Regions from separate parts of the Thalassotalea sp. Y01 genome, predicted to be linked through region 1. Evidence: predicted binding sites of a transcription regulator. Region 1 holds the regulator's gene; each other region holds the start of a gene.
The links. The regulator sigma-54, encoded in region 1, starts transcription at its own class of promoters, with help from an activator protein. The targets are predictions, from matches to a motif close to GTTGGCACGNNNNTNGNNT.
Positions count from the first base shown of each region.

Region 1 (8,119 bases):
CGTCTATCAATACCTAATCTTTACCTAGGATTCTTTAGTTTATGCCTAATGCAAAACAATTTAAGCAACTTGCCGCAAACGTAATCGATATTGAAAAACAAGCAATCGAAAATTTGCATAATTATATCGACGACGAATTTGCCAAGGCCTGTCAATTGATGTTTGATTGCTCAGGTCGAGTTATTGTTATCGGTATGGGTAAGTCCGGTCATGTCGGCGGCAAAATTGCAGCGACATTGGCCAGCACAGGAACACCAGCTTTTTTCGTTCACCCTGGAGAAGCCAGTCATGGTGACTTGGGGATGGTGACTAGCTCAGATGTGGTCTTGGCGATATCGAATTCCGGTGAAACCGCTGAAGTATTGGCGATTATGCCGGTTATTAAGCGCATCGGTTCAACCTTGATTGGTATGTCAGGCAATACCAATTCAACATTAGCGAAATTGAGTGACGTACATATTTGCATCGCCGTGCCTCAAGAAGCATGCCCGTTAGGTCTTGCACCTACGTCGAGCACAACAGCGACCTTGGTGATGGGAGATGCGATGGCGGTGGCGTTATTAAACGCTCGCGGCTTTACTGCTGATGACTTTGCATTGTCACACCCAGGTGGCAGCTTAGGTAAACGTCTGTTATTGCGACTTGAAGATGTTATGCACAGTGGTGATAGACTGCCTACAATTCATTATCGGGCACTTATTAAAGATGCACTTGTCGAAATGACACAGAAGGGTTTGGGTATGACCGCCATTACCGATGATGATGGTCGCTTATTGGGCTTATTCACCGATGGTGATTTACGCCGAATCCTTGATGAGCAGGTAAATCTGCATCATGATTATATTGAATCGGTGATGACCAAACATCCCGTGGTTGCTAAACGACAAATGTTGGCAGCCGAAGCATTAAAGCTAATGGAAGATAAAAGCATCAATGGTTTAATCATCGTTAATGATGACAATGAGCCTGTCGGCGCAATGAATATGCACGATATACTTAAAGCAGGAGTATTGTAATTGAGTACTGGCAAAACCATGACCACTACCTTGTACGGGCAGGTCGACAGCGCCATTATAGAGAAAGCTAAACAGATAAAATTATTGGTCTGTGATATCGATGGTGTTTTTTCTGACGGTCGTATCTACCTCGGTAACGATGGTGAAGAGTTAAAAGCATTTAACACAAAAGATGGTTTTGGTATTAAAGCCGTCGGTCAAAATGGTGTCGATGTTGCTGTCATCACCGGGCGCAACTCCAACATAGTACAAAATCGCATGCGCGCTCTGAACGTAAAATTCATTGTTCAGGGACAAGAAAATAAAATGCCTGCGCTTATCGATATCGCCAATCAATTGTCTATCGACCTAGAACAAATAGCCTATATCGGCGATGACGTACCAGACTTACCCTGTATCGAGCAGGTTGGTTTTGGTGTTGCCGTTAACGACGCCCACCCTTTGGTTAAAAATGGTGCTGACTACATTACCTTTTTAGCTGGTGGATGCGGCGCGGTACGGGAATTATGTGACCTTATTATGCAATCCCAAAACACCTTGCATCTGGCAACAGGAGCGAGTGTATGAGTCGATTGCATCTGATTTCTATTCTGTTGTTTATTTTGGCTCTGGCGTCTTATGGATACCTTCATTATCAACAATCACAGCAAGCTGACGTTGAGGTAATTAAACCTTTAGATGAGCCTGCTTTTGTTGCTAATGCACTAAGCTCAAAGAAATTCGACAGTGATGGTCATCTGGTGCACACCATTTACGCAGAGCAAATGACCCACTTTGATCAACTGGGCGAAACCAAATTACTTAAGCCAGCTTACACTTTATACCCCGATGACGGCTCTGAGCCTTGGCGACTAACCGCAGAAAGCGGTTTTCTCGGCAAAGACAATATCTTAATTCTAAAAGATAGAGTAAGATTAATCTGTGAAGATAAAAATGCCTTCATCTCAGAAGTTCATGGGGAAGAATTGGCATTGGATTTGGATACTAAAATAATAACCTCAGACCAAAATATCCTATTGAAAGGTAAAGACTTTACCATGAGCGGCGTAGGTTTGAAGGTTGATATAAATACTACCGAAATGACATTGAGTGAACATGTACAAACAACCTTTAAAAAACATGACTCATAAATTATTAGTCAGTGCTGCCTTATTGCTTCCCAGCTTTTGGCTGAGTGCTGAGCAATCAGACTTTGAAAAAGAAATTAAAATTGTTGCGCAAAAACAGTCAACCGATTTAAAAAATCGCATTGCTAGTTATATCGACGACGTCAAAATAACCCAGGGCACTTTGACTATCGAAGCCGATTTAGTTCAAGTCAGCAATGAAAATGATTCACAGGCAAAAAAATATTTGGCTAAGGGAACACCGGCCAGATTTAGCCAAACGCTCGATAATGGTGATCAAATTGAATTGCAAGCCAATGAAATTAGCTACTCACCATTAACCAATATCATCGTTATTCGTGGTAATGCCAAAGTAAGTCAGCAAGGCAGTATGGTGCAAGGTGATGTGATTACCTATAACCTTGAAACCGAGCAGCTTACTGCCGATGGTGATGGCGGCGGCATTGTAACCACAATTATCGAACCTGATGTGAAAGACAAGATCAACAAAAAAGACAATAACGAAACCACTGAACAAGAACAGTAATCATGACTGCAACACTCGAAGCCAAAAATCTCGCTAAGGCCTATAAAGGTCGTAAAGTTGTTAAAGATGTCAGTATGACGGTTAAAGCCGGTCAAGTTGTTGGCTTGCTGGGTCCTAATGGCGCAGGTAAAACCACATCGTTTTATATGATTGTCGGCCTAGTCGCTAGCGATGAAGGTACAGTGACACTGAACAATGTTGATCTTACCTTATCGCCTATGCATGAGAGAGCGCGTCACGGCATCGGATATTTGCCTCAAGAAGCATCGATTTTTCGCAAGCTTTCAGTCTACGATAACATCATGTCTATACTACAAACCCGCAAGGAAATGACAGCAAATGAGCGTCAAGAAAAGCTTGAGTCGTTGGTTGAAGAGTTTAATATCGGTCATATCGTAGAAAATACAGGGCAAAGCCTATCCGGTGGTGAACGCCGCCGCGTCGAAATTGCCAGAGCATTGGCAGCGGATCCGCAATTTATCTTGCTCGATGAGCCGTTTGCCGGTGTTGACCCTATTTCAGTGGGTGACATTAAAAAAATTATCTTACATTTAAAAGAACGTGGTATCGGTGTCCTTATCACTGATCACAATGTTCGTGAAACTTTGGATGTATGTGAGCATGCCTATATCGTTAGCCATGGTGAGTTGATAGCCCAAGGCAATGCTGAACAAGTTTTATCAAATCAACATGTACGAGACGTCTACCTAGGCGAGAAATTCACGCTATAGTTATAACTAGTGCAAGGAAAAAACGCCGCAATGATACAGGCTTAATTGCTTGGTTATGCATTGCCTCTTGTATTCTGTTTTATGGAAAGCAATTAACTAATGAGACCAAGTCTTCAGCTGCGCATTGGCCAGCACCTAACGATGACTCCACAATTGCAACAAGCGATAAAATTGTTGCAACTATCGACCTTGGATCTACAACAGGAAATTCAGGAAGCGCTTGAAAGCAATCCATTGCTGGAAGCCGATGACAATCAGCAACAAAGTAATGAGGCAAGCGCCACCGAAACCAACGGTTTAGACGGCAGTGAAGATGCAACGCCAACACAAGATGAAATCACCACTAGTGAAGCCTTAACCCAAAATGAAATCCCAGAAGAGTTGTCTGTCGACTCAACATGGGAAGAAAGCTTTAGTGCCGGAGTCTCCAACACTGGAATGGCATCCGGTAATGACGATACCGTCTATCAAGGTGAAACCACGGAAAACATCCATGATCACCTTACCTGGCAGATGGAACTAACACCATTTACTGAAACCGATAAAACCATCGCGGTGGCGATTATTGACGCCATCGACGACGCCGGTTACTTAACGGTCACTACAGAAGACATCCAAGAAAGCTTAGGCGATGATGAGATTGAATTAGACGAAGTGGAGGCGGTATTAAAGCGCATCCATATGTTTGATCCTATTGGCTCCGGCGCGTGTTCTATTCAGCATTGCTTGCTGATTCAACTTGACCAATTTGACGCTGGCACGCCGTTTCTCAAAGAAGCAAAACTGGTTATCAATAATCATATTGACTTACTCGCCAATCGCGATTTTCGCACCATAATGCGTAAAACCAGACTTAAAGAGCCACAACTTCAAGAAGTGATGCGCCTAATCCACAGTCTTAACCCACGTCCAGGCGATGCCATCGTGCAAAACGAGGAACAATACATCATTCCTGATGTGAGTGTGTTTAAGAAAAACGGCCGATGGGTGGTTGAGCTAAATCCAGAAACTGCACCTAAACTAAATATCAATAATCACTACGCTTCGCTGGCAAAAACCAGTTCGGCGGAAGATAGCCAATTTATACGTTCGCATTTGCAGGAAGCAAAATGGTTTATTAAATCATTGGAAAGCCGCAATGAAACTCTGATGAAAGTGTCCAATTGCATTGTACAACAACAACAGGGCTTTTTTGAACATGGACCGGAAGCTATGCGTCCTATGGTACTGAACGACGTTGCCGAAGCGGTTGAGATGCACGAATCGACAATTTCTAGGGTTACCACACAAAAGTACATGCATACGCCGCGAGGAATATTTGAATTAAAATACTTCTTTTCAAGCCATGTGAGTACCGAAAACGGCGGGGAGTGTTCGTCTACTGCAATTCGAGCTTTAATTAAAAAACTGGTCGATGCTGAAAATCCGAAAAAACCATTGAGCGATAGTAAAATGGCGGAGCTTTTGGCAGATCAGGGGATTAACGTTGCACGCAGAACGATAGCCAAATACCGAGAGTCTTTGGGCATTCCTCCTTCAAACCAAAGAAAAAGCTTAATTTAAGCCAAACCATAAGGAAACAGCTTATGCAAATCAATCTTTCTGGTCATCATGTTGAAGTTACTGCCTCTATGAGAGCGTATGTTGAACAAAAATTTGACAAACTTGAACGTCATTTCGACCACATAAACAATGTTTATGTTGTATTGAAAGTAGAAAAGCTGCAGCAAATCGCCGAAGCCACACTGCACGTCAATCAGGGAGAGATTTTTGGCTCCGCTGAAAATGAAGACATGTATGCCTCCATTGATGCACTTGTGGAAAAACTAGATCGCCAAGTGCTAAAACACAAGGCCAAACTGTCTAAACATTAACTATATGAAACTCGCTAATTTGTTATCTCCGGACTGCACCATATGTGCAGCTCCGGGCAACAGTAAAAAAAATATTTTAGAGCAAATCAGTGTACTTGCCGCTAATAAAATCTCTACTTCGTCAGCCAAAGAGCTGCTAAACGATCTTATCGACAGAGAAAAACTCAGCAGTACCGGTATAGGCAAAGGTATTGCCATCCCGCATAGTAAAATCGATAACACTGAACAACCTGTGGCGGTGTTAATCACCACAGATAAAGCGGTCAACTTTGATGCGATTGATAATAAGCCTGTCGATATATTTTTCGCTTTATTCGTTCCTGAAGATAGCTGCCAACAACACCTAGAAACTCTGGCAAGTGTTGCGAAATACTTTTCAGACAAAGATAATAGTAAAAACGTGCGCCGCTGTACCAGCGCCAATCAACTCTATAGACTGGTCGCTAATGGCTAACAGGAGCAAGCAATGAAGTTAATGATCGTCAGTGGCCGATCCGGTTCAGGTAAAACCGTCGCCCTGCGAGTACTCGAAGATCTCGGTTATTATTGCGTTGATAATATCCCGGTAAACCTTTTACCCGCGTTGACCCATACCGTCATTAACGACTACGAAAATGTTGCCGTGTCATTGGATGTGCGCAACTTACCGCATAACCCGGAAGATGCTCGCGAGATCATTGATTATTTACCCAGTACGGTTGAGTTAAGCATTCTCTATCTTGACGCTGATGATCAAGAATTGGTGCGTCGTTACAGCGAAACCCGCCGATTACACCCTTTAATTCGTCAAAACATGGCGTTAGATCAAGCGATATCATTAGAGAAAAAGCTACTCGATCCGGTGGCCAGTCGCGCCAACCTTTATATTAATACCACCAGTTTGACGCCACATCAGTTAGCGGATTTAGTGCGTGAACGAGTGATGGGCTCAAAAACCGGTTCTTTGGTTATTGTGTTTGAATCATTTGGTTTTAAATATGGTGTGCCAACCGACGCCGATTATGTCTTCGATGCCCGCTTCTTGCCAAACCCATTTTGGGAACAGGGACTGAAGCCATACAATGGCCTCGATCAACCGGTTCAAGACTTTCTTGCTAGCCAACCGATTGTCACTAAGTTTATTTGGCAGATAAACTCTTTTATGATGACTTGGTTGCCACATTTAGAACGTAATAACCGCACCTATTTAACCATAGCGGTTGGATGCACAGGCGGACAGCATCGCAGTGTTTATATTGCAGAAGCTCTCGCCAAACAATTTCGCAAAGAAGAACGAGATGTGCAAATTCGTCATCGCGAACTTACTAAATAGCGACACTAAGACTCGCGACCAAGTTATCCAGGAAAGCAACGGCCATGTCCACTTGTGAATCACGCTTCGTAAAAATAGAAAATAAACTCGGCTTACATGCAAGAGCTGCAACTAAACTGGCGAAATTAAGCCAAAACTATCGTGCCACCATCACCATTAAACTGGATGACAAGTCCGCCGACGCCGACTCTATTATGGGCTTAATGCTGCTCACTGGCAGTCAAGGAAAAACCGTTGAAGTGATCAGCGAAGGCGATGATGCCGAACAAGCACTGAGCGCGGTTTGCCAATTATTCGGTGATAAGTTTGATGAAGCTGAATAACCAACAACCCCGCTACTAGATTTTTAACACCTCGTTAAGCAACTGATTTAGCAGCCAACTTTTGACAAAAATACAGAACTCGCTGAAATATTAGCTGATAATTTCCGCTAATTACGTTACACTTCAACCAGATAACTCATATTAATGGGACGCAATCTAATCCTATAGGTTTGCTATTCGCGCTAAAATTGTAGCTCAACCCATCAATATCAAAATTAAACAATAACAGCACCCTTGAGCATGAGGTGGAACGTGCCAGAGTTGTCAGAACAGGAAATCAGCCAACAAAGACTACTGGAAATAAATACCGCTCTCGACAGTGGTATGTTCGTGTACGTGCGAAAAATGTTCCAGAGTATGCCTGCCTATGACATAGCCTTATTACTTGAATCATCACCAGCTAAAGGCCGTACTGTGCTATGGCAGCTGGTCGACCCAGATCTGCACGGCGAAATCCTCGAAGAATTATCGGAAGAAGTTCGTAAAGGCATATTGAAAAACATGCAGCCTGAGAAGGTTGCTGCCGCCGCAGAAGGCATGGACATCGATGATTTGGCAGAAGTGTTACGTACCCTGCCAGATTCTGCCTACAACGAAGTACTTGATTCAATGGATGCCCAGGATAGAACCCGGGTAGAACAAGCGCTTTCATACGATCCGGAAACTGCCGGTGGTATCATGAATACCGATGCCATCACATTGCGTCCGGATGTGACCATTGATGTGGTATTGCGCTATTTACGCTTAAAAGCTGAATTGCCGGAAGCGACCGACTCGTTTTATGTGGTTAATCGCGATGACAAGCTCATCGGTAGCGTTTCTCTTGCTTCATTGGTTACCGCAAGACCAGAGCAAACCATTGCGGAAATCACCGATACCGAAACCATCCCGGTTAATGTCGCTATGGAAGATACCGAAGTGGCAATTATGTTTGAGCGCCATGATTGGTTCTCAGCACCGGTCGTCGATGATAGCAATCGCTTATTAGGTCGTATTACCATTGACGATGTGGTCGATATCATTCGTGAAGACGCGGAACACTCCATGATGAGTTTAGCCGGTCTAGATGATGAAGCAGATACCTTCGCGCCGGTTATCAAAAGTACTCAACAACGGTCTGTTTGGCTCGGTGTAAACCTTATTACCGCGCTACTTGCCGTCGCGGTATCGAGCATGTTCGAACCCATTCTTGCAGAAATGGCCATTTTAG
Region 1 is NZ_JABBXG010000003.1:64,105-72,223, reverse strand. Features, by position in the region: gene HII16_RS05200 (calcium/sodium antiporter) at 1-28, shown strand, start outside; gene HII16_RS05195 (KpsF/GutQ family sugar-phosphate isomerase) at 42-1,016, shown strand; gene kdsC (3-deoxy-manno-octulosonate-8-phosphatase KdsC) at 1,035-1,583, shown strand; gene lptC (LPS export ABC transporter periplasmic protein LptC) at 1,580-2,146, shown strand; gene lptA (lipopolysaccharide transport periplasmic protein LptA) at 2,136-2,669, shown strand; gene lptB (LPS export ABC transporter ATP-binding protein) at 2,672-3,400, shown strand; gene HII16_RS05170 (RNA polymerase factor sigma-54) at 3,500-4,963, shown strand; gene hpf (ribosome hibernation promoting factor) at 4,987-5,274, shown strand; gene ptsN (PTS IIA-like nitrogen regulatory protein PtsN) at 5,279-5,728, shown strand; gene rapZ (RNase adapter RapZ) at 5,741-6,586, shown strand; gene HII16_RS05150 (HPr family phosphocarrier protein) at 6,631-6,909, shown strand; gene mgtE (magnesium transporter) at 7,150-8,119, shown strand, end outside.

Region 2 (8,119 bases), on a different contig from region 1:
CACGTCGGTTATAGCAATCAACTAATGAATCGGTCATTGCCAGTAAACGCATCTTTGCGGACAAATCTGAGGCGAGACTAAATACCACAAACAATCCCATGGCAATAAACGCCGCCGGCATAGTGACCAGATTTATGATGTTATACCAGTTCCAATAAAAGGCATCGGTGTCGCGACCTTGCATCAATGCCATGCTAGCAGCGGCAACTTGAGATAACGCCATAAGAAAGTAAGATATTGCCGCGCCTTTTTCTGCGGGTAGCGGCTTTGCACGATGTTTAAGAATAACAACACCAATGGCAAATAATAAGCTGACGTTAAAATAAAGGTATAAAGATTTACTTAAACCGGCGTGAGGAAATACATCGGTAAATAGATACGTCGCCGCTAATACCAACAACGAAATATAAAACAAATAACGAATATTCAAGCGTGCGCGAGTACGCAGTATGTGCCCCCAACTGCCTAAAATCACACTTTGTACTGATAAGGTACAAACAATCATCCAATAGACAGTATGAGAATCAAAGGCAAATTGAAAAATATTAAAATCGCGTTGTAGCAATAACACCACAAAGGCGAGTGCAAATAACAAAATATGCTTTTGTCTGCCCATAGTACGCCAGGCCATAAAAAATATAATGGCCAAGGTTAGACAAGCGATAAGTACAGTAATTTGGATGAGCAAAACAGAATTTATGTCGTATTATTTTTTAATTTATCGATATGTCGGTCTCGTTTGCTATTGATAATGAGTAATCAAAATCGCTGCCCAATGCAATACAACAATACAGATAACCGAGCTGTATTTAGCACCATTTAAAACAGAAGCAAGCGTGTTAGTCAATGCTGACGATAAATCTGCATTAAGTTTTTACTATGCCAGGGGGGGAAAACATAAAGTGCAGGGATGGAATGACAAGCTTCAATACAAAACTGTTGTTCAGTGATGGTTGAGTCAGTATTGAGTTAGTGCTGATTGAGTTAGACGTTTAACTAATGGTTTAAGTAACGCTTTAAGTAATGGCTTCAATAACAGCGTAAGTATTGATTAAGGGCGATAAATATATTCGTGAAAGCCGCCCCACTTTAGTTCTGGGTGACGATTTAACACGTAATCTAAAGACTCTTTTTGCACGTGTTGCATTTCAATAAGCAAAATAAAACTGCCGTCATCCAATTTTTGATGAATAAAATCTGAGTCAATATTGACACTGAGTTGTTCCAATAACGAGGAATCTGTTTGCCTATTCAATAGGCTAAAACCGATCACCGGTATCGCCATACACCAAAACAAAGTAAATAGCTTAAAACCAAAACTAAATGCCAATATCGCAATGGCGATAGCGGTAAAAATTGCAAACCAAAGAAAATGAGAGCCAAACAGTAAGGTGCTGTAAAAGCTACCGGTAGCCGGCATAAAGGATTCCATAAAGTCTCGATTTTCATTATTCGAAACAATATGAAGTTGACTGCGATCAAAGCCTGATTGCCTTAGCTCTTTAATGGCAAATTGTATTGATTCCCTGTCATCACAGGCAAAATAGTATCTTTGCATAACATCCTGTCTTAACAAAATAAGCCGCGTAACATTTAAACGTAGAGACTACTTTGTACATTAGGCAAATTTTACAGAGCAAAAAATGCCAATTATCTTGATGGCTTATTGTTCATGGGTAAATAAATTTGTCGAAAAAAAAGGAGCAACCGTATTGGTGCTCCTTCAAGTTATGCGTCCAGCGAACATCCTGTTAATTCTTCACGTCCTGTGATGAGTAAATCCCATTCCATAACATCAAATCCTTGATGTAACTTCCTTGATTTCATCCGTGCAGAATTCCTTTTCGGAAAGTCAGTCCATTCACTTGCGAGTGAAACAAGTTAACTGGCACTGGGGCATTGACTTTCCCGTTCGTCACCGTCACTGGTAACAACTTGAAACATGCATCCTTGCCGGTTCACCTTGAACCTGAAATTACGTCCTTGAGGTGTCCATATTAACAATTCATTTACATCACAAAAGGCGTTAAGCCGCATTTTTCTTAGCTTTTAAAAATTAACTATGAGCTTATTGGCAACAAGCCCAATAAAAACAATGGCTTCAGAGTTGCGAGTAAGCTTAATCAAGGTTTAATTGCCGAGTTCTCGCACACTCACGTAAGATATGTCTTACACCTGCAAAGGCAATTAGCAAAGTTCTGAAAGTCGCTACATATGCTAAAACCTTCTTGTCTGGCAAATTTGAACCTCAATTATTTTTTCAATCTAGCAACTAGCAGCCAATACTGCTCTTTAACTTTGCACTTGATAACTAAATACATCGGCAATTGACACACTAAACACATCTGCAATTTTAAAAGCCACCTCTAAAGACGGCGAGTACTTGCTCTTTTCTATCGCGACAATGGTTTGCCTAGAGACATTAACCGCTTTAGCTAATTCTTGCTGTGTCATCTCATTGTGATGAAAGCGCAACACGCGAATATTGTTGGTTAATACTTTAGCCATATTTAGACACCTTTTTGGTAGTAATATAGCTGGTAAGAGAATTTTAATGTTTCTGCAACTAGAAAGCCTACAAGTAATATATTCAACACATTGAAGCCTACACTTAGGGTATCAAAGTAGTAACGAGCACTTTCTAATGATGTAGCCCATAAAATAACTAATACGATTACAACCCAAGTGCTTAGCATGTTGTAGGCAGCATTGCCGCCTTTTAAACTAATCAATATATCTCGCTCATCACTTTCTTGTTCAACTTCGTCCTTGTTACTCAACACGGCCACTATAGTATGTACAGCGATATTCAGAATAATCAGCTGTAGAGCTGTCGAAAATAATAATGAAATAAAGCTGTCATCATTAAGCTGCTCTGTAGAATATAAGTTAGCAAATTCACTGCCGTAATAATAAACAATAAACACGGTTATCAAAAACTGAACCCAAACACTTTTATGAACAAATGACATAGCTATTTCCCCTTCAATCGATGTCAAATATATTTAACATCATGTAAGAATAGTTGGACTCAAAATCAATGTCAAATATATTTAACATGATGTAACTTTTATCATACTTTCACTTGGTAGTATGTTTTATTAAATAGGGAGTATATTGTGTCAATGTCGATGTGCTAGTCACTTACCATTTATCCTGATAAAGATAACAACATTTCCCTATGCTCCGTAGCTACTGACATTGTCAACCGTCAAAGAAGATACAGACAAATCAAATAATTAAGATCGAAACATCAATTATATTGAGGTATAAGCCGAGGTTATCTCTTTATTTTGATATTCAAATTTATATCGACTGTATGCCAAACTAATACTACTTCCATCACCATTACGCCAATTAACACCGATGTTTTAGAATGAGTCGTTACCACTGTTTTCTTCCATGGTTTCATCATCAATACACAATACCGAATCGTAGCAAGAGTCCGTTAATTTAAGTTCTGTGTCCCAGTAATGTCCCCCTACCTTGGCGACTAATTCGACATTTTCATAAACAGACAATTGGATCGCGGCAGTTACCATGGCGATCGCATACGCTTAAACACACAAGGTCCTACCGAAACCTTGTTAGCACAACTCGCGGATATCGGTCATGATTTGAAAAGCTTAAACGACCGCTATTGTCAGATGTTGTATCAACAACTTGGCACCTATGATGCGGTTGCAACTCACACACAAATAGACAGGCGCACAGTCAAAAAATATGTCGTTCAATTAAACACTGAATCATGACGGATTAGGTTTTAGGGCTAGGGGCTAGGGGCTAGGGGCTAGGGGCTAGGGGCTAGGGGCTAGGGGCTAGGGGCTAGGGGCTAGGGGCTAACTATTAGAATTAGGATCAAGGTTTAAAAGTCAAGGGTTAGCGGCTGCGGCCTGTTAGGTAATATTTTATTTCTTGATAAAACATGACCCAATCCCCCACCAAGCTATAAAGTGGGTAGGTAAAGGTCGCAGGTCTATTTTTCTCAAAAAAGAAATGCCCTACCCAAGCAAACCCATAACCTATGACTGGCAACAACCACAGCAATTTATATTGACCTGTCAAAAGTGCATAAGCCAGGGTAAGCAACACCAAAGCACTGCCAACAACATGCAATTTCCGGCAGGTGCGGTTTTTATGCTGCGACAAATAGAATGGATAAAACTCTTTAAAACTTTGGTATTGCTTGGGCTTTGTTGTCATTAGGACTCTCGATAATGCACCATCAATGGTCCGGTAACTTGTCCAACGGTTATTTCAGCTAGTGTTTTATAATCACATTCTTTAAAGAACGCTTTATATTTATCGGATGTAACGTAAATAACCACACCTTCACTGCTGCTATCGTCTTCTAAGGTGGCATTAACCGCCGCCATCAAATAATGGCCAAAGCCGTGATGCTGATGCAATGGATGGATTGCCACAAACGAAAGGATATGAAAACGTTGAAATGGCACCGCATCAATGATCTGTTGCTCTTTCTGGATCATTTGCTTAGTCGAAACATAGCCTGCCGACAGCATCATTTTCAACCGCCAATGCCAAAACCTCTCAGATCCAAAGCCATCGGTTGGGCTATGCAAACAGGCTACGCCAACTAAGGCTTCGCCCTTATAGATCCCCAAGATAGGTTGATTGGCTTGCCAAAACGCCGCCAGCTCTTCACGAATCGCCGCTCGTAGTTTTTGTTCGTAATCGCCACTGCCAGTATCAAACAATTCGATAAAGACAGGATCATCGTGATATGCCTGATATATCAAAGAAGCGGCTAACTTAAGCTCTGGTGCGGACAAATAAGCCGCTCTAACATCAGAGTCCGTTTTCACTTGTACGTCGTTCATGACTACCCCATAGTTTCATTAATGGCAATGTATTGGCTGGGTAATGCGCTTATTATCGTTTTATTATCGATTACCCTGGTACGATACATGCGGTTTTTAACGTTGGAAAAATCACCATATCAAGTCAGGTGAAAGCAAGTCAAACAAAATATTGGTCAGTTTTTCTACATTATCTATACTGCTAATAGTTGCCTGTTTATTTGGCGATAGGCTGTAAGAACCTTGAGGGGAGCGCTATGGATTTATCACAACATAATTTAAAAAACCTGTTTGCACAATTAGGTTTGGATAGCAGTGATGCGTCAATGAAGATATTTATTGAGCGTCATAAAGGCGTACCAGAGCACATGCATCTATCGCAGGCCCCATTTTGGAAGCCGTCTCAATCACGATTTATTGAGCAGGCCATTGAGCAAGATTCAGATTGGAGCGAAATTGTCGATGTACTCGACAGTATGTTGCGTTGATAACACAAAGGCATAAAATCAATCGCATTAATGCAATGCCATTAATCAGGCCATGATTTGTAGGGTATTCGGATGATGCTTACTTCGAGGTGATAGATGTGAAAAGGCCAATGCTATTGCTATCAGCATTGGCCCCGTCAAAGCGCTTAGAATATTTACACAGCGTTAGATTTCTGAATAAGCGCTTTCCCCCCACGCTGCTAATTTTCCATCTTTAAACACCAATGGAGTGCATTCATCTTTGGTGGTCATGCTGTCTGAATGCTTGCGATTGGTGCGATAAAATAATACTTGAATATTTTCGCCATCTTTTTCATACAATTCAGTGAAATCCGGTACACCAAGTAAATCTTGAGTCGCGCTATATTCCATGCCTACTTGTAAACGAGCAATCTTTTTACGGTTTTCGTATTCACGCTCTTCATGATCCGCCAAGTGGCTAAAATCACCTTCTCCATCGGTTGCAACAACGATACAACCAGATAAACCTAAAGACAGTGGTGCAACAAGTAATAAAGCAGCTAACGATTTTTTCATTTTATTTCTCTCTTGAATGTTTCGTTTTTAAGTCGAAAATTATTTTTTATTTAGTTATTACAAAGCAAATAGGTTGCCAACTTTTTAAGCTGTTGTTTTTAAAGGATTTTGTAATTTTAACAAATAATTTACAGGTGACAACGTTAGTCTATTTCGCTATTATTTTGTCAATTTGACAACTTTATTGAATTTATCATCAGACAGTGACCTATGGATAATCAACAACACATATATCAAGCCTGTACCGAGATTGCCAAACAAGGTAAGACTCCTTCGATTGCCTTAATCAAAGCTCGAGTAGCCGCGGGTACGCCATTAGCATTAATTATCAAAGGCTTACAGACTTGGCAGAAAAATCCAAAACTTGGCGAATCAACGTCAGCAACGCCACAATCCGCGCCAGCAAAAGCCAAACCAATGGTCGATGATATTGAGCAACGTATTACTAGTGCCATCCAACCTTTGCAACAACAGATTAATGATTTAAAGCAGGAAATTGCCGAGTTAAAGGCGAAGAGCTAAAAGTTAAGAGTCATGAACTAAGGGCTATAGACTCAGAACAATAGATTCAAAACTTAGGGCTCAAAGCCCAGATTAAAAGCTCAGGACTCAACAACCAAGACTTGGCAAAGAGTCTATTGCTCGGCTTCTTGCTGACTGTAGCTCAGGCTAGCAATAAATTCCTGTAGGTTTTTCGCAACGAACTTGCTCGGCTCTAAGCCGACAGGTTCGGCCCATACTTCACCATTATCGTTTTTTATTACCAAGTTAATTTCTTCTTGATCGGTTACCGCAAAAAACAGCGTTTCAGCTTGTTGTAAACGACGTTTCATTAGTACATGACCAATCAAATTTTGTTGCAGTCGTTCAAAATCTTTGGCATTCCAGGCCAACAATAACTCTAATTCCCCTTGTTCACAGCGACAAGGAATTGCTTCTGAATACACGGCCGTAAAATATTCTTTGATATCGTTATGCAGCGTTAGCTCTAGCGCTTTTTCAACATTATCAAAGCTTAATTCATCTTCTATATCAACAGCTTGCCAGCTAATAAAGCCATCACCATCAATGGCACCTAGCTCACACGGAGACGGCCAATCGTCATCATGTTCGATGATTGGCAATTTAGCGGTTTTTTGTTGATGGAACTCTGCGTAGCCCTTGGCGAACTGGCCAAGGCTTTTTTGTAGTAGACTCATGAGTTAAAATAAGCTTTGGTTACGACATTGTTAGTCGTATTATAGCGAACCCATTGTTTTTATTGCCATCAAAAAGTTAACTTATGTCAAAATATTCAAATCGTGATGAACTCAAATCATTGGTCCTTGGTAAAACCACCGACTACACCAGTGACTATGCGCCACATTTATTGCAAGCCGTTCCTCGTTCGTTAAATCGAGATGATTTGAACCTGAGCGGTGAACTGCCATTTAAAGGTGAGGATGTTTGGTATGGCTACGAACTGTCTTGGCTAAATAACAAAGGTAAACCTGTGGTTGCGGTTGCCGAATTCCGCATCCCTTGTACCAGTGATAATTTGATCGAATCAAAATCATTTAAGTTGTATTTAAACAGCTTTAATCAAAGCCGTTTTGCCAATTGGCAAGAGGTTGAGCAAACACTTTGCAAAGACCTAAGCAAAACCGCAAATGCCGAGGTAAGTGTGACTTTGTTTGCAGTGGATGACTGCCCTGCGTTAGCCATTAGCGATATTGATGCGGTTTGCATTGATGATTTGGATATCGACATCAATGATTATCAATTTGACCGCACATTATTGGCAAATGCCTGTGACAAAGGCTCTAAGGTTAGTGAACAACTAATTTCCCATCTGTTGAAATCCAATTGCTTGATCACCAATCAACCTGACTGGGGCAGTGTATATATCAGTTATCGCGGCAAGCAAATCGACAAAGAACAATTGTTACGTTATTTGATTTCATTTAGACAGCACAATGAGTTTCATGAGCAATGTGTTGAGCGTATCTACACCGATATTATGGAATTTTGCCAACCGGAATCATTAACGGTATTTGCGCGCTATACTCGACGTGGCGGCTTAGACATCAATCCGTTTCGCTCAAGTGAGGTCGCCATAGCGCCACAAAACCGCACCTTACGACAATAGTATCAAAAGCATTTTTAAGCGCCCTACCCACCTTTAAAATTGATAAATTTTATGTTTACAAGCAATGACTTAACGAGTCATTGCTTGTTACAATTTTAATTTGCACTAAACTGATAAATAGACCAAGTTAAAACTTATCATAACGT
Region 2 is NZ_JABBXG010000005.1:107,156-115,274, reverse strand. Features, by position in the region: gene HII16_RS08820 (GGDEF domain-containing protein) at 1-616, opposite strand, end outside; gene HII16_RS08815 (hypothetical protein) at 1,052-1,558, opposite strand; gene HII16_RS08810 (helix-turn-helix transcriptional regulator) at 2,293-2,508, opposite strand; gene HII16_RS08805 (hypothetical protein) at 2,511-2,972, opposite strand; gene HII16_RS08800 (hypothetical protein) at 3,372-3,542, opposite strand; gene HII16_RS08795 (DUF962 domain-containing protein) at 3,880-4,203, opposite strand; gene HII16_RS08790 (GNAT family N-acetyltransferase) at 4,203-4,841, opposite strand; gene HII16_RS08785 (DUF2789 domain-containing protein) at 5,078-5,308, shown strand; gene HII16_RS08780 (DUF3192 domain-containing protein) at 5,474-5,845, opposite strand; gene HII16_RS08775 (hypothetical protein) at 6,056-6,367, shown strand; gene syd (SecY-interacting protein) at 6,481-7,044, opposite strand; gene queF (NADPH-dependent 7-cyano-7-deazaguanine reductase QueF) at 7,128-7,973, shown strand.
Region 2: a site for sigma-54 is predicted at 5,908-5,926, ahead of HII16_RS08780 (DUF3192 domain-containing protein). Genes of this name have one in related genera too.

Region 3 (8,119 bases), 100 kb from region 1:
GTGCGTATTGGCATGTTCGTTAATGCGATTATTCAAGGAAAGAAAGCCGACAATATCGTTGTTGTGCCAAGAGAAGCGATTCATGGCACCAACGTGCTGCATATCATTGATGCCAACAACAAGCTCAAAGTGATCGAGGTTGAAGTGGTGCGTGCCCAAGGCGAAGACGTTTACGTGAAAAATAATTTCAGCGCAGGCGACCGCATAGTGATGACCAGTTTACGTACTCCTGTGCAAGGCATGCCGCTGCGCGTTGAAGGTGAGCAAGTTGCCGCAATAAAGCCTGAACCAGACTCGGAGTAGCATCATGGAGCAGCAAGAAAAACTCACGGGTATCATTGCTTGGTTTGCTCGCAACAGTGTAGCTGCCAATTTAATGATGGTGTTTATCATCATCATGGGTATTTACTCTTATTTCAATATCACCAAAAAGATGTTCCCGGAATTTAGCCCTAATACGATTATGGTTACGGTGACGCATCTTGGTGCCTCACCCGCCGATGTCGAACAGTCGGTTATTTTGCAGATCGAAGAAAAGTTAGAAAATGTACAAGGATTAAAGCGCGTTACCTCGGAGGCAACTGAGGGCCTTGCAACGGTGACCATCGAGATCAATTCCGGATATTCGCTGGAAGATAAGCTCAATGAAATTCAAATGCAAATAGATACCATCACCACTTTTCCCGCACAAATTGAGCGGCCCTTAGTGATGAAGCAAGAGTTTCAGATGGACGTACTTTGGGTATCGGTTAATGGTCAGATGGACAGGCGCACCCGACAGGAGCTGGCGCAAGACATTAAAGATGAAATAACAGCATTACCAGACGTCAACATTGCTGAAGTGGTTGGTATTCGAGATTATGAAATATCGATTGAGATATCGGAATTGCAATTACTTGAATATGGCCTGACGTTTGATGAGATCTCACAAGCCATTAAGCGCTCTTCGCTTGATTTACCTGGTGGTACCATTAAATCCAGCGGTGGCTATATCCAATTACGTACAGAAGGCCAAGCCTATACTGGGCAAGAATTTTCTCGTCTGGTATTACGCACTAATTCTGATGGTACGCATTTGACCCTTGGCGATATTGCCAACGTTAAGGACGCCTTCGTTGAAGATGAAGGCTTCGCGTTATTTGATGGCAAAAATACCACCAGTATTCGTGTTCGCTCTACTAGTAATCAAAACGATTTAGAAATTGCCAAACAAGTACGTGCTTATGTTGATAAAAAGCAGCAGTCATTGCCTGAAGGTGCCAATGTCGAGGTCTTTGCTGACTCGTCGTTTTATTTGAGCGAGCGCCTGACCATGATGTTTGAAAACCTAATGCTTGGTGCAGCATTAGTGTTTTTAGTCTTAACCTTATTTTTACGAGTGCGTGTCGCTTTTTGGGTTATGGTCGGCATTCCAATTTGTTTCCTTGGCGCATTTATGATGATGCCGTTATTAGGGGATTTCTCAGTAACCGTAAACTTACTCAGCTTATTCGCTTTTATCATGGTATTGGGTATTGTCGTTGATGACGCCATTGTTATCGGTGAAAGCGTCTATAGCGAAGTGCAAAATAAAGGCCACTCGGTTGATAACGTCATTCGTGGCGCGCATCGAGTCGCAATGCCTGCGACCTTCGGGGTTTTAACCACCATTGCCGCATTTGCGCCGCTCATTTTTATCGACACCAACTTCTCTGGCTTTTTCCAATCAATCGCCATCGTGGTAATGCTTTGTCTGGTTTTCTCTATCATTGAGTCGAAGTGGATCTTGCCAGCGCATTTAGCGCACATGAAGTACACCGAGATTGATCCCGACAACGCCCATATTGTGCATCGCATTCAATTGCGCTTTAAAGCGTGGCTCGACAGTTTTATTAAAAACACCTATCTACGATCGATTACCTGGTCATTGAAAAATCGCTATACCACCATGGCAGCGTTTATCGCTTTGTTTTTTCTTTCAATTGGTTTAATTGCCGGTTCATTGGTTAAAACAGAGGTGTTTCCTAGTGTGCCTAGTGACTTTATTCAAGGGCAAATCATTATGGAGGACGGTATGGCACCGGAACGACGTAATGAGGCATTGCAGCGAGTTATTGACTCAGGCTACGAAATGGCAGAGCAAAACCTCTATCAAGGAGAAAGCTTTATCCGTCATATTATGGTGTTTACCAACGGCAATCTCGCTGGCGGTTTTTTAATGGAATTAAATAAATCAGAGTTTCGTGAATTAAACGCTTTTGAGATTGAAAAATTATGGCGCGAACAAATCGGCGAAATCCCTGGAGTCAAAGAGCTCCGCCTATTTGCCGGTACCAATGCGGGGGGTGGCGCTGCCTTGGAGTTCCAACTAAATGGTTTGGACGAGTATGAGCTTGAACAGGCTGCCTTGGAAGTGCAGGACAAACTCGGTGAATACGACGGTGTGTATGACATCCGTAATTCTTTCAGTCGTGGTAGTGAAGAAATTAAATTGTCGATTCGTCCTGAGGCAGAAGTGCTGGGCTTGTCGTTATCCGATCTCGGTAAACAAGTACGTCAGGCATTTTATGGCGATGAAGCGCAACGTATACAGCGTGGACGTAATGAAGTGAAAGTTATGGTGCGCTACCCTGAAGAAGAACGTCGTTCAATCACTGACTTAGAAAACATGTGGGTTCGTACCCCGAGTGGTCAAGAAGTGCCGTTCTATCAGGTTGCTGATGTTGAAATCGGCCAAGGGTTCTCAAAAATCACCCGTATCAATAATAAACGTACCATCAAAATCGCTGCTGAAATTGACAGTGAAAAAGTCGAGTCTCGCAAAGTGCTTGGTGAATTCAATGAGCAAATAATCCCTGCTATTTTGGCTAAATACCCGACTGTAAAATATGGAATGGAAGGTGCGAGCAAAGATCAGCAGGACTTTTTACAGCAGTTAATGTTTGCGGCAGTAACGGCGTTATTTTTAATTTACGGTTTGATTGCCATACCAACCAAATCATATACCCAACCACTCGTGATCATGTCGGTTATTCCGTTTGGTATCATTGGCGCCATCTGGGGACATATGATCGTCGGTAAAACCATTAATATGATGTCTATGTACGGTTTTATTGCGTTATCCGGTGTTGTCGTCAATGACTCGCTGATTTTGGTCGACTTTATTAACCGTGCCAAAAATACCGGTATGCGAATGATGGATATCGTTATTGAAGCGGGTATGCAACGTTTTCGCGCGATATTGCTGACATCACTTACCACCTTTTTTGGTATTTTACCTATCTATTTTGAGACCAGCTTACAGGCGCAGTTTATTATCCCAATGGCAATATCACTGGGTTTCGGTATTATCTTCGCCACCGTAATAACGCTATTTTTGATTCCGAGTCTATATATGATACGAGAGGATATAGGCAACCAATTTAAGCGTAAACGACAGCCATCAAATTTAACTCACGGTTAAATCAATAGGCAAATCAATCGCATTAACTCGTTTGAATTGGTGCGATTTTTATTTGCTTGGTCGCTAAACTGAGTTTGCCAAGCGAATAGTTTTATAGCAAAATCAAAGCGCCTACCCTTATTAATCTGATTTGGAACAGAAATGAAAATTGTCATATTACACGGATTGTTTATGAACAAAGTTATCATGGCTCCGCTGGCCAATCGCCTTATGCAGCTTGGCCATATCGTCGAAAACATTTCTTACCCAAGTACCAAAGTCGACAAAGAAAAATTGTTTCACAGCATTGATAAACGTGTCGGTGATGGGCCGACGGTGTTGCTCGGTCATTCACTTGGCGGGCTCGTTGCAACTGAGTACTTATTTACTCGTCAAGTATCGGTTGAACGCGTACCGTTAGTGATAACTCTTGGCACGCCACATCAAGGCGCACAAATTGCCGAAGACATGAAAAAAGTAAACATTCAATATCTGTTAGGTTCTTCGACTCAATTTGGTTTATTGCCTAAACGATTCACTAAATCTTGGCCTGTGCCGCAAAAGCTTATCTCTATCGCTGGTTCTATTAAAATTGGTGCTAGACCGCTACTGGATCGGGTATGGCGCGATGGAGTCGAGGACTCCGATGGTACAGTGAGTATTGCTGAAACTCGTATACCAGGCATGACAGAGCACATTGTACTGAATCAAACTCATACATCTTTGGTGTATTCGAAAGACGTGGTGAGTATCATTGATGAGCGATGTAAGGCACTCGTTAGCGACCAAGACCACTAACGATTAATAAACCAAAGTCGGTTTTTATATCGATACTCCTTTCTAATATTAGTTTCTGTTACTCGTTTCTATTACTCGCTTCTTTCGGCAGCTTCTGTTTTAGGTATTTCTGCAAAAATAATTAGCACAGTTTTAAAGCAACATGGCGGTCACAACGCCCCAACTTGGTGCGTTGTGTTTTCATTAATCAACTTAAAATAATTTAAATTATTGTTTTTATTGGTTTTATATTTGTTGGTACGCAACTTGTAACCATTAATCCAGCAACTATTAGGGGGCGATAATGAAATTAATAAACGCAATAATTAAACCATTCAAATTAGACGACGTCAGAGAAGCTATTTCTGAAGTCGGTGTCGAAGGCCTAACCGTATCAGAAGTACGTGGTTTTGGTCGTCAAAAGGGTCACACCGAATTATATCGCGGTGCTGAATATCAAGTAGATTTCTTACCAAAAGTAAAACTAGAAATAGCGGTAAAAGCAGAAGATGCTGAACGTGTTGTTGAAGCCATCAGCAAATCTGCACATACCGGAAAAATCGGTGACGGTAAGATTTTTGTATATGACTTGGATCAAGCGGTACGTATTCGTACTGGTGAGCTTGATACTGCAGCGCTTTAACAGGGGGATAAAATGGAAGAGTTAACGACATTAACAGGTACAGTAACCGAACTTAGATTCGCGCTTGATACCTTTTACTTTTTGTTGTCAGGTGTATTAGTAATGTGGATGGCGGCAGGTTTTGCCATGCTTGAAGCGGGTATGGTTCGCTCTAAGAACACTACTGAAATTCTAACTAAAAACATTGCGCTGTATTCAATTGCATGTGTGATGTTTTTGTTGGTTGGTTACAATATTATGTACGTAGATAACGCTGAAGGCGGTATCTTACCATCAATTGCCGGTTTAATTGGTACACAAGCGGAAGGTGCTGATCATTCTTTAGAGTCAGATTTCTTCTTTCAAGTAGTATTCGTTGCCACAGCAATGTCTATTGTATCGGGTGCCGTAGCTGAGCGCATGAAGCTTTGGGCATTCTTAATATTTACCGTTGTTTTAACAGGCTTTATCTACCCTGTTGAAGGTTACTGGACTTGGGGCGGTGGTTTCTTATCTGAAGCTGGTTTTAGCGACTTCGCAGGTTCTGGTATTGTTCACATGGCCGGTGCCGCTGCAGCACTTGCTGGTGTATTACTGTTAGGTGCTCGTAAGGGTAAATACGGTAAAAACGGTGAAATCTTCCCAATCCCAGGTTCAAACATGCCATTGGCTACGCTTGGTACTTTCATCTTATGGATGGGTTGGTTTGGTTTTAACGGTGGTTCTCAATTGCTTCTATCTGATGCTGAAAACGCAACCGCTGTTGGTCAAATTTTCGTTAACACCAATGCTGCAGCCGCTGCAGGTGCTGTTGCCGCACTATTACTTAATAAAGTAATTTGGGGTAAAGCCGACCTAACCATGATTCTAAATGGTGCATTAGCTGGTTTGGTAACGATTACCGCTGACCCACTATCTCCATCTCCACTGTTTGCAAGCTTACTTGGTGCACTTGGTGGTATGTTAGTGGTACTTTCAATTACCTCTCTGGATAAAGTCAAGATTGATGATCCAGTAGGTGCCATCTCCGTTCACGGTGTTGTTGGTTTCTTCGCGCTAATGGTTGTACCATTTAGCAACGGCGATGCAACATTTGGTGCTCAGTTATACGGTGCATTCGTTATCTTCGCATGGGTATTTGCAGCAAGTTTTGCAGTATGGTTTGTATTGAAGAAAACCATGGGCATCCGTGTTAGTGAAGATGAAGAATACAATGGTGTGGACAAATCTGATTGTGGTGTCGAAGCATACCCTGAGTTTGTCTCGCTAAAAGGATAATAACAATAACGACGCTAGTTGGTTAAAGTTTAGGGCCGGTTTATACCGGCCCTTTTTTTATTATTAATAAACAGTTAGCGATTGTTTTGTTGAATTACTAAACACCACTCAAACACAAATTCGTTGTTTTTTCGCTTTGTCGACTGATCACATTGCCGATTGTCAAATCAGGTGCTATGTTACAAATAACTAATACAGCATTATCAGGTAGTACTTATGAAAACAATAACTATATCGCTTCTTTCCACCCTAATGCTTAGCCAAGCCGGATGTGCTTTTATCAGTGAAGATCCATGTGAAGATATCGTCTTTACCTCGGAGCAACGCGAACAATGTGCACAACTTCAAAGGCAAATCGTAAACGCAAAAAATAATCCCATTAAACGCACTGAACTCGAGCGTCGCTATGAGCAAGATTGCGTTAATATCCGTTACTATCGTGATGATAAAACCGATGAGCGATGTAATAACCAAACCTCGGTCGATAGCATCCTACGCGAAGGTCGCCCAGAAGACGTAGAAACCGCAACTGGAGCTAGCGATTAATGCGTAACATGCTTGCGGTGTTAGTAATGATTTCGCCTTTGCTATTCGCGAGCAAATCATTACAGGCTGAAACGGTTGTCGATAGTATCAGTGAACTGAAAACCATGGTCGCGGAAAATAAAGGTAAGGTTATTTATCTCGATTTTTGGGCCTCTTGGTGTATTCCTTGTAAAAAGTCCTTTCCTTGGATGAATGAAATGCAGAACAAATATCAGCAGCAAGGATTAACGGTAATTTCGGTTAACGTTGATGTGAAACAGGCCATGGCGGAAGCCTTTATTGCCGAACACCCTGCAAACTTTTCGGTGATCTACGATCCCGATGGCCGATTGGCAAAAAAGTTTGAATTAAAAGGCATGCCAAGCAGTTTCATTTATGATCGCAGTGGCAAAATAGTCCAAGCTCATACCGGCTTTTTTGTTAACAAACAGGCACAATATGAAGCTGAATTGGTCGAGCTATTACAACAGTAAATGACCAGCAGTTAAACTCATCATTTTTCAAGGGGTCAGATGACTTGAATTGAATCAAGTCATCTGACCCCTTGAAAATAAAAACGGTCGCTATTGCGACCGTTTTTTATTGCGTAGCAACCAAGTGATTACGCGTTGATGAAATCAACACCTTCTTGGATATCTTTGTTTAGAGTCGCTAGCATGTCGTCTTTTGCTTTTTGCTCATAAGCGCTAAGCTCACCGTATGGTAAGTACTCTTCTACACCGTTCTTGCCAAGTACAACTGGTTGTGCGAAGTATTCAGCATCACCAGTGTTACCTTGAACATATGCGTAGTCAACAACGCCTTCTTCACCTTGTAGACCACGTACCAGTGATAAACAAAAACGAGCTGCTGCAGCACCCATAGAAAGTGTTGCAGAACCGCCACCAGCTTTTGCGTTAACAACTTCGGTACCAGCATTTTGGATGCGTGGTGTTAGTGCGTCGATTTCTTCTTGAGTAAACTCAACACCTTCAACTTGTGAAAGTAGAGGAAGAATAGTTGTACCTGAGTGACCACCGATTACTGGTACTTTAACCTCTGAAGTCGACTTGCCTTTTAGCTTAGCGATGAAGGTTTCGCTACGGATAACATCAAGAGTTGTTACACCAAATACGCGGTTCGCTTCGTAAGTACCTGCTTTTTTGAAAACTTCAGCAACAATTGGCACAGTGCCGTTTACTGGGTTGGTAATAACACCAACAAGCGCTTTTGGACAGTTAGCAACGATGCCTTCAGCAAGTGTCTTAATGATGCCAGCATTGACAGCAAATAGGTCAGCACGGTCCATACCTGGCTTACGTGGCATACCTGCTGGAATAATTACAATGTCACAACCTGATAGGGCAGTCGCTAAATCATCAGCGCCGTAACCTTTAACTGTTACATCAGTAGGTATGTGAGATAAGTCAACGGCAACACCTGGAACAACTGGGGCTACGTCATACAAAGATAACTCTGAACCTGCTGGTAATTGA
Region 3 is NZ_JABBXG010000003.1:167,476-175,594, forward strand. Features, by position in the region: gene HII16_RS05625 (efflux RND transporter periplasmic adaptor subunit) at 1-303, shown strand, start outside; gene HII16_RS05630 (efflux RND transporter permease subunit) at 308-3,442, shown strand; gene HII16_RS05635 (hypothetical protein) at 3,614-4,219, shown strand; gene HII16_RS05640 (P-II family nitrogen regulator) at 4,503-4,841, shown strand; gene HII16_RS05645 (ammonium transporter) at 4,854-6,098, shown strand; gene HII16_RS05650 (hypothetical protein) at 6,315-6,644, shown strand; gene HII16_RS05655 (TlpA disulfide reductase family protein) at 6,644-7,117, shown strand; gene mdh (malate dehydrogenase) at 7,246-8,119, opposite strand, start outside.
Region 3: a site for sigma-54 is predicted at 4,453-4,471, ahead of HII16_RS05640 (P-II family nitrogen regulator). Genes of this name have one in related genera too.

Region 4 (8,119 bases), on a different contig from region 1:
CTCATCGCTTTCTATATGAGTGATCTTGCCGTTTGCATCAATAATATTGAGACCACCACCAAAGGTTGCTGCAACGATATTGCCGCTTGGTAATTCGATGATTTTTGAAATGGCGTTACTGCTTAAATGATGATCTTTGGTTTGGTCATTGGTAAACAGTTGAAATGTTGATTCTCCGCTGCGACGTAGATGCAAGCCCTGACGAAATGTGCCTACCCATAAATTGTCATTTGAATCGACCAATAAACTTAACACCCGCTCATCTTGCAAGGCGCCTTCTGTACCAGGGCTCGCTTTAATCACTTCGGTTTTGGTGTTATCGGAGTCAAAAACATTTAAGCCGCCGCCCCAGGTGCCAACATACAAGTTGCCGGCTGAGTCTTCGGCAAATGAGGCAATGACATCCGAAGAAATATTATCGTTCATTCCCTTACGAACATGAGGAAACTTGGCCAAACTTGCGTTCCAACGACTTAAACCGCTTTGTGTACCAACCCACATAACGCCACCGTCGTCTTGGAATAACGTTTTGACCCTATCATCAATTAAACTGGTGGGCCTTGCATCGCTGTGGCGGTGAGCGATAAAGCTATCGGTTTCACTTTGGTATTGGCATAAGCCACTATCGGTAGCAAACCACAGAATATTATTTTTATCCTGATATATGTCATGTACGCTATCGTGACATAAAGTGCCCGATTGCTCTGATGAGATATAACGCTTTTGTACGCCACCAACAGGGTCGAACGTAAATACCCCTTTATCGCCAGTGGCGATCCAAAGAGTATTGGAATTATCTTCATAAATGGTTTTTATTTTGTCGCTGGGTATCGAAATTTGCGTCGATGTAGAAAATGTAACAAAGGAGTCTTCTCCAGGTTTTAATAAATTAAGACCATTAAGGTTTGTTCCTACCCAAAAATTATTCGTAGAATCAAATTGAAGATCGGCTATCGTATTGCCACTAAGATGCGATTTACCATCAAGTTCGTTAAAATGTTTAACATCGGAGCCATTATCAATAAACGCAATAATACCTTGGTTACGACTGCCAAAATATAAGTTACCGTTAGCGTCTTCTGCGGCCACATCAAAATCACTTGGAATGATATCTTTGTATTGCGCTGAATCACTTAGATTACGAAAGCCATCAATCTCAGGTAGATATAAACTAATACCACCATCACCTAATACCCAGATCCGCTCTTCTGAATCAACAAATACGTCTTTAACCCAATTACTTGCAAGGGATTTTGGATCACGAGGGTTATGGTTATAAGCTTTAGAAGAAATACCATCAAAGCGGTTTAAACCATTTTGGTTACCAATCCAGATATAGCCCATTTTATCTTGAGCAATGGCATTAACCGATTGTTGTGATAAGCGTTTGCTGTCTTTTAAGTTGGTAAATTGAATTTCATGATTGGAATATCGATACGACGTCGCGAATAACTGTACACTCACTAGTGCCAGAAAAATACAACAAAAAGAAACGCTTAATTTACGCATCGTAAAAGATAGTTTGGTTTTATACATCGATTAAACCCAGTTTATTTTTATAATTTTTGGGAGTACTGCTTTATCACATTAAAACACTTGCGCAATCCGTTGTCACGTCTATGTTTTGACTATATTTATCGCCAATTTTGATACCGATAAAAAAGGCACCTAAGGTGCCTTTTTATTTTTCGTTTATTCGACAAACCAGGTATTGGTTATGGCCGCATTTTCAATCCTTTGCTGTGACCAGATATTGTCTGCACCTATTTCATCATCTGGCCATAAATGTCCATTAGTGAAGAACTTACCGTCTAGTTTTAAATACCCGTAGGCGGTAATGGTGTCGTTCGGCCATAAATAGTAGGTAGCGCCAATTTCATCATCTGGCCATAAGTGACCATTAGCACCAATTTCATCGTCTGGCCATAAGTGACCATTAGCACCGATTTCATCGTCTGGCCATAAGTGACCATCAGCACCGATTTCATCGTCTGGCCATAAGTGACCATCAGCACCAATTTCATCATCTGGCCATAAGTGACCATCAGCGCCAATTTCATCGTCTGGCCACAAATGACCAGCTGCACCAATTTCATCGTCTGGCCATAAGTGGCCATCAGCACCAATTTCATCGTCAGGCCACAAGTGACCACTGGCGTAGGTGCCATCCCAGCTGTATTCTTTATTACCGACTAGGTAAAACTTGCCTTCTTGTAAGTTATAACGTGCTGGACCAACGTAATGTTGATACTTAGTTTGTGCGGTCAGCGTTTGTTCAATGTTCATGCCACGATTGGCACAGCCAACAGTATCAGAATTCACGGCACGTTCGGCATTTACAAAACCGGCACCTTGTTGGAACACACTGTAGGTATATTCATCCGTTTCAGAATTAGCACCTGCAATAGCAGACGATAACAGGCGGCATTTGACATCATCGGGGGAGAGGGTTGGGTCTTCTTGTAACAACAGGGCAACAATTCCCGAGGTAACCGCTGTTGACTGAGAAGTGCCAGATAATGCCATGTATTTGCCGCCTGCATCGGCTTCTGGGAAATTTCGGTATATATAACTATTTTCGCTCATTAATCCTTGGATTTTGCTACCCGGTGCGATTAATTCAGGTTTAATAAACCCTTCGACCGTTGGGCCTGCACTTGAGAACGATGACAAGATGTCATCACCAAGGAAATAAGGCGTGCCATTGTCTGAGCTAGCACCAATGGTAATAACATAAGGGTTATTGCCTGGAACGCCAATACTCATCGCATCTGAACCTTTGTTACCTGCAGAAGCAAGCACGGTAATGCCCTTGCTCCAGGCTAAAGTAACGGCCTGATTAATAGGATCGTCCCAATAAAAAGACTGCGGATTAGCCGAGAACGACAGATTAAGAACCTTGATATTATGCTCGTCTTTATGGGAGATAACATAATCAAGGGCCTTTAAGATCTCGGTGTAAGTTGAGCTGCCATCTTCATAGAAAGCTTTTACAACCAACAAATCCGCATCAGGAGCAACACCATTATAGAAAGCCATTTGGTTTCCATTTCTGTCATAACTATATGAACTGTTACCAATGATACTTGCCACGTGGGTACCGTGACCATTTTCATCGTGTTTTATATCTGTACCACCTAAGACATTATGCAGTACTAAATTACGTTTATGACCTGTGGTATCTTGTTTGATACTTTTCATATGACGTACGCCTGTATCGATGATGGCAACACCAACACCTTTACCGGTTATGCCATTTTGATGCAACTGACTGGCGCCAGTTAGGGTCGATACATAGGTATTTCTTTCGTTAGCGAATGCTTCTGCCGCTGCAACACCACGTTCATTAGCCATGCTCAATTGCACTTTATCGTCATTGAACAAACGAATCATAGGATGAGCGTTACGCACTTCATTCACTTGAGCATCGGTCATTAATGCAGAGATTGCTTGGATGACGGTGTACTTGTGCAGTACTTCACCACCGACTGACTCTACAGCGTTAACCAGTGTCGGCTTACTTGCTCCTTGCACAATATACGAAAAACGCTCTTCCGCATGTTGGTGACCGACGTATAGGAGAGCTGCCGTTAATACGAGCAGCGAGGTCATTAGCGCAGACCTTAAAACAGATTTTTCTAAAAATTTGAACGATTTCATGCCCTGTCCATAATTTTTTATTATTGTATTCTTTACAATGCGAGAAGCGTGCCAAACTTTAAAATAACTAATACAGACAGCGAGTTATGGGGATTAGTGCAATAAACGCACAATCACAGCAAAATCAAAACCAAAACCTAACGAGCAAATATGACGAAAACAAACAACGAACCAGAAACAAATGACGAACCCAAGTAAAAGAGAAGCATATGAAGACAAGAAATGACGAGCGCGCTTAACTATAATTGCAACAGCTTTATCAAAGTTATTGATTAGCTAAAGAAAAAACCTCTGATACACTTAGTAAATACACACGGTAGTAAATGTGTTTCAATCATTTTGGTGCCGCCCTATGTTTAAAAAAATTCTAATATTTACCATTCTGTTAGTCCTAGCCTATGGTTTTTGGATCAGCCCAGATTTTAAAGAGATAGCTGCTGGTGTGGCGATTTTCTTATTTGGCATGATATCTCTTGAAGAAGGCTTTAATACGTTTACCGGCGGTACGCTGGAACGGATTTTAAAAAAATCCACAGACAAACAATGGAAGAGTGTTGGTTTTGGTATCGCCACAACCACGATTATGCAATCGAGCTCTCTTGTCTCGGTTATTACTATTTCCTTTTTAAGTGCAGGACTGCTTGGTCTGGCCGCCGGTATTGGTATTATTTTTGGCGCCAACATAGGTACCACCACGGGTGCTTGGTTGGTTGCCGGACTTGGTCTTAAAGTTAAGATATCCGCCTATGCTATGCCCATGCTGGTTTTTGGTGTGGTGTTATTGCTACAAAAACAAAAGAATTTAAAAGGCTTTGGTTTTATTCTTGCCGGGCTTGGCTTTTTATTTCTCGGCATCTCCTATATGAAATCTGGATTTGAAGCCTTTAAAGATACCATTGACTTAGCGCAATTTGCCATGGAAGGATTCGCCGGCTTGATGTTGTTCTCTTTAATCGGTATCGCGGCAACGGTGATCATGCAATCAAGTCATGCCACCATGGTGTTGATCATCACCGCTTTGGCTGCGGGGCAAATCACTTATGAAAACTCTCTTGCGTTAGCCATAGGTGCGAATGTCGGCACCACCGTAACCGCAGTAATCGGCGCAATGAGCGCAGCCATTCCCGGGAAACGGCTGGCTGCAGCTCACTTGATATTTAATATGGTTACAGGCTTAGTTGCGATAGTCTTTTTGCAACAGTTTTTAGTGGCAGTAAACTACTCTAGTGAGGTTTTAGGCATTGCCAACGACGATTACACTCTAAAACTGGCGGTATTTCATACCCTATTTAATACCGCCGGGGTGGTCATCATGTGGCCATTCGTCAATAAAATGGTCATTTTTTTAGAAAACATATTCAAAGAACCAACGGTGGAAGGCAAAGGCGCCATTCATTTACATAATATTTCTGTCGACTTCCCTGAAACCGCAGTCGAAGCGGTGCGCAAGGAAACCGCCCATATGTACCAAATATCGACCAATGTATTGTGTGAGGGGCTGAGTTTAAATCGAGATGAAGTGCTGTCAGACAAAGATCTTGAATTGGTGGTAAAAAATAGCCGAACCGTAAAGGACCTTGATATTGATGGTCTCTATGAAACTGAAATAAAAGGCATTTACTCTGAGATAATTAAGTTTATTTCCAAGGCATCGTTTACCTGGGAAGTAGAGCAATCGTCTTCGATTCATTGGTTACGATCGGCAACGCAAAACATTGTCGAGTCGGTAAAAGCGATGAAGCACCTGCGTAAAAACATGTCTCAAGCGATTGTGCACAGCAATAAAGACTTACAAGAGCAGTATGACTTGATGCGGCTGATGATCGCTCGCATCATTCGTGAACTTGACGGTGTACGCATCATGATACGGGTAGAAAATGACGATCAAAAAGCGTTAATGATGATTCAAGATTTAAAACAAGAAATACAAGGCATAGATCAAAAGTTCTATCGTCATATCACCAGTCTATTACAGGATAAAAAAATCACCGCACATATGGCGACATCCTTGATGAATGACGGCAACTATACACTCACTATAGCTAGTGACATTATCTCTATGGCTGAGACCTTGTATGCAGTTTACAACGAGCAAAAAGAACAGGTTAAACGTGAGATCATATTAAATGAAGAGTAGATAGTTTAGGTATCTGCAAGGCCTACCAGGCTTTTCACTATACAGATAAAAAAAGCGCTATCTTTTTGATAGCGCTTTTTATTTACCGACGATAAATCAACTAGAGAATAGCGTATTTATTGCGACAACAAATCCAGCATAAATGCGTATACCAGAGCACGGTCTTTATAACGTTTATAACGACCAGAAACACCGCCGTGGCCTGCTTCCATATTTATATGGAACAACAATTCATTATCATCAGTCTTCATCTCACGTAATTTCGCCACCCACTTAGCCGGTTCAAAATATTGAACTTGCGAGTCGTGTAAGCCCGTTGTAACCAATAGGTTCGGGTACGCTTTGGCCTCTACATTATCATATGGCGAATAAGACAACATGTAGTCGTAATAGGCTTTCTCATTTGGATTACCCCACTCATCATATTCATTTGTGGTGAGCGGAATAGACGCATCAAGCATGGTGGTCACCACATCAACAAACGGAACCGCTGCAACAACACCTCGATACAATTCAGGCGCTTGGTTAATGACCGCGCCCATCAATAAGCCGCCAGCACTACCACCGTAGGCAAAGATCTTATCGTCAGCGCCATACTTGCCTTTCACTAGTTCACGGGTGACATCAACAAAATCGTTAAAGGTGTTCTTCTTTTTCAAAAGCTTGCCATTGTCATACCATTTGCGGCCTAACATAGAACTACCACGAATGTGCGCGACCACATAGACAAAACCACGGTCGACCAGACTGATCACAGAATCACTAAAGAATGGGTCATTGGTTGAACCATAAGAACCATAGGCATATTGCAACAATGGGTTGGTACCATCGCCTTTAAACTGATCCTTTTTATAAAGCACACTGACCGGAATGTCGGCGCCATCACGGGCTTTCATCATGATGCGCTCAGAATGGTATTGCTTGGCGTCATAGCCGCCTAACACTTCATCCTGTTTCTTCAAATTAATAGAAGATAAATCCAGGCTGACGTCATACACCGAACGAGGGGTTGTCATACTTTGATAACCTACGCGAACAAAGTCGGCATTGAAATCAACATTGTTTTGCAGATAAACAGAATATAAAGACTCATCAAACTCAACCGGTGCGACTTTGCCGGTATTTAAATCCATAACACGAAGGCCCATTAAGCCGTTTTCGCGTTGGGTAAATATAAGCGCATCGTTAAGTACCAATAGCCCCGAAATTAATGTGTCTTCACGATGTTCAATCACATCTACCCATTTGCTTTTATCGCCGACATCCGCTTTTGCGACCTTAGCTATTTTGAAGTTTTTGGCATCTAGATTAGTAAGAATATAGAAATCTTCACCGTGCGACTGCACGCTGTATTCTAAATCTCGTTCAATCGCATGTGCTAGCTTAAACTCACCATCAGGGTTATTGGCATCGAGTAATGAAACACCTAAGCTCACCGTACTGTTGTGAAAAATCTCAATGTATTGATCATCCAGCGATTTACCTATCCAGGTATAGAATGACTTGTCAGTTTCTTCATACATCAGCACATCGTCTTCTTGCTTGGTGCCAAGGGTATGACGATAAACTTGGAAACCTAATAAGGTTTGCGGGTCTTTTTTAATGTAGAAAACAGTATTGGAATCGTTGGCCCAGATGATTTGACCGTTTGTACCGGTTAATTCATCACTGAGCATATCGCCGGTATGGATATTTTTAAACTTGATGGTATAAACACGACGACTCAACAAATCTTCTGAATAGGCTAATAAACCATTGTCAGGGCTAACTTCGACACTGCCATTCGCATAGTAATCTTTGCCTTCGGCTAGCACATTGGCATCAAGCAATACCTGTTCTTCACTACCGCCCTGTTTCACACGGCTGTATATACGATACTCACCGCCGGTGACAAATTTGCTCTGATAGGTATAACCATTCTTCGTATATGGCACCGATGAATCGTCTTTTTTAAGGCGGCTGATCATCTCGTCATATAAGGTATCTTGCAGCTCCTGAGTATGCGCCAATTTAGCCATCGCGTAATCTTCTTCCGCTTGAAGATGGGCTAGTATTTCTGAATCCGAACGGGTGTCGTCACGTAACCAGTAATAATTGTCAATGCGCTCATCACCATGAATCTGCATTTTCTTCGGCACTTTCTTAGCAATAGGTGCGACCACTTGAACCTCATCAGCCACTGACTGTTCCTTACCTTCATTATCGACACTGCAACCTGTTATATACAACGGCAGCAGCAACAAAGCGATTTTCTTCATTCTTATTCCCTAGCTTAAGTTATTGACTTGATTCAATTTAGTAAACATAAGTTAAATACACAAA
Region 4 is NZ_JABBXG010000002.1:371,440-379,558, forward strand. Features, by position in the region: gene HII16_RS04485 (two-component regulator propeller domain-containing protein) at 1-1,464, opposite strand, end outside; gene HII16_RS04490 (S8 family peptidase) at 1,693-3,612, opposite strand; gene HII16_RS04495 (Na/Pi symporter) at 4,013-5,797, shown strand; gene HII16_RS04500 (S9 family peptidase) at 5,914-8,055, opposite strand.
Region 4: a site for sigma-54 is predicted at 3,698-3,716, ahead of HII16_RS04490 (S8 family peptidase). Genes of this name have one in related genera too.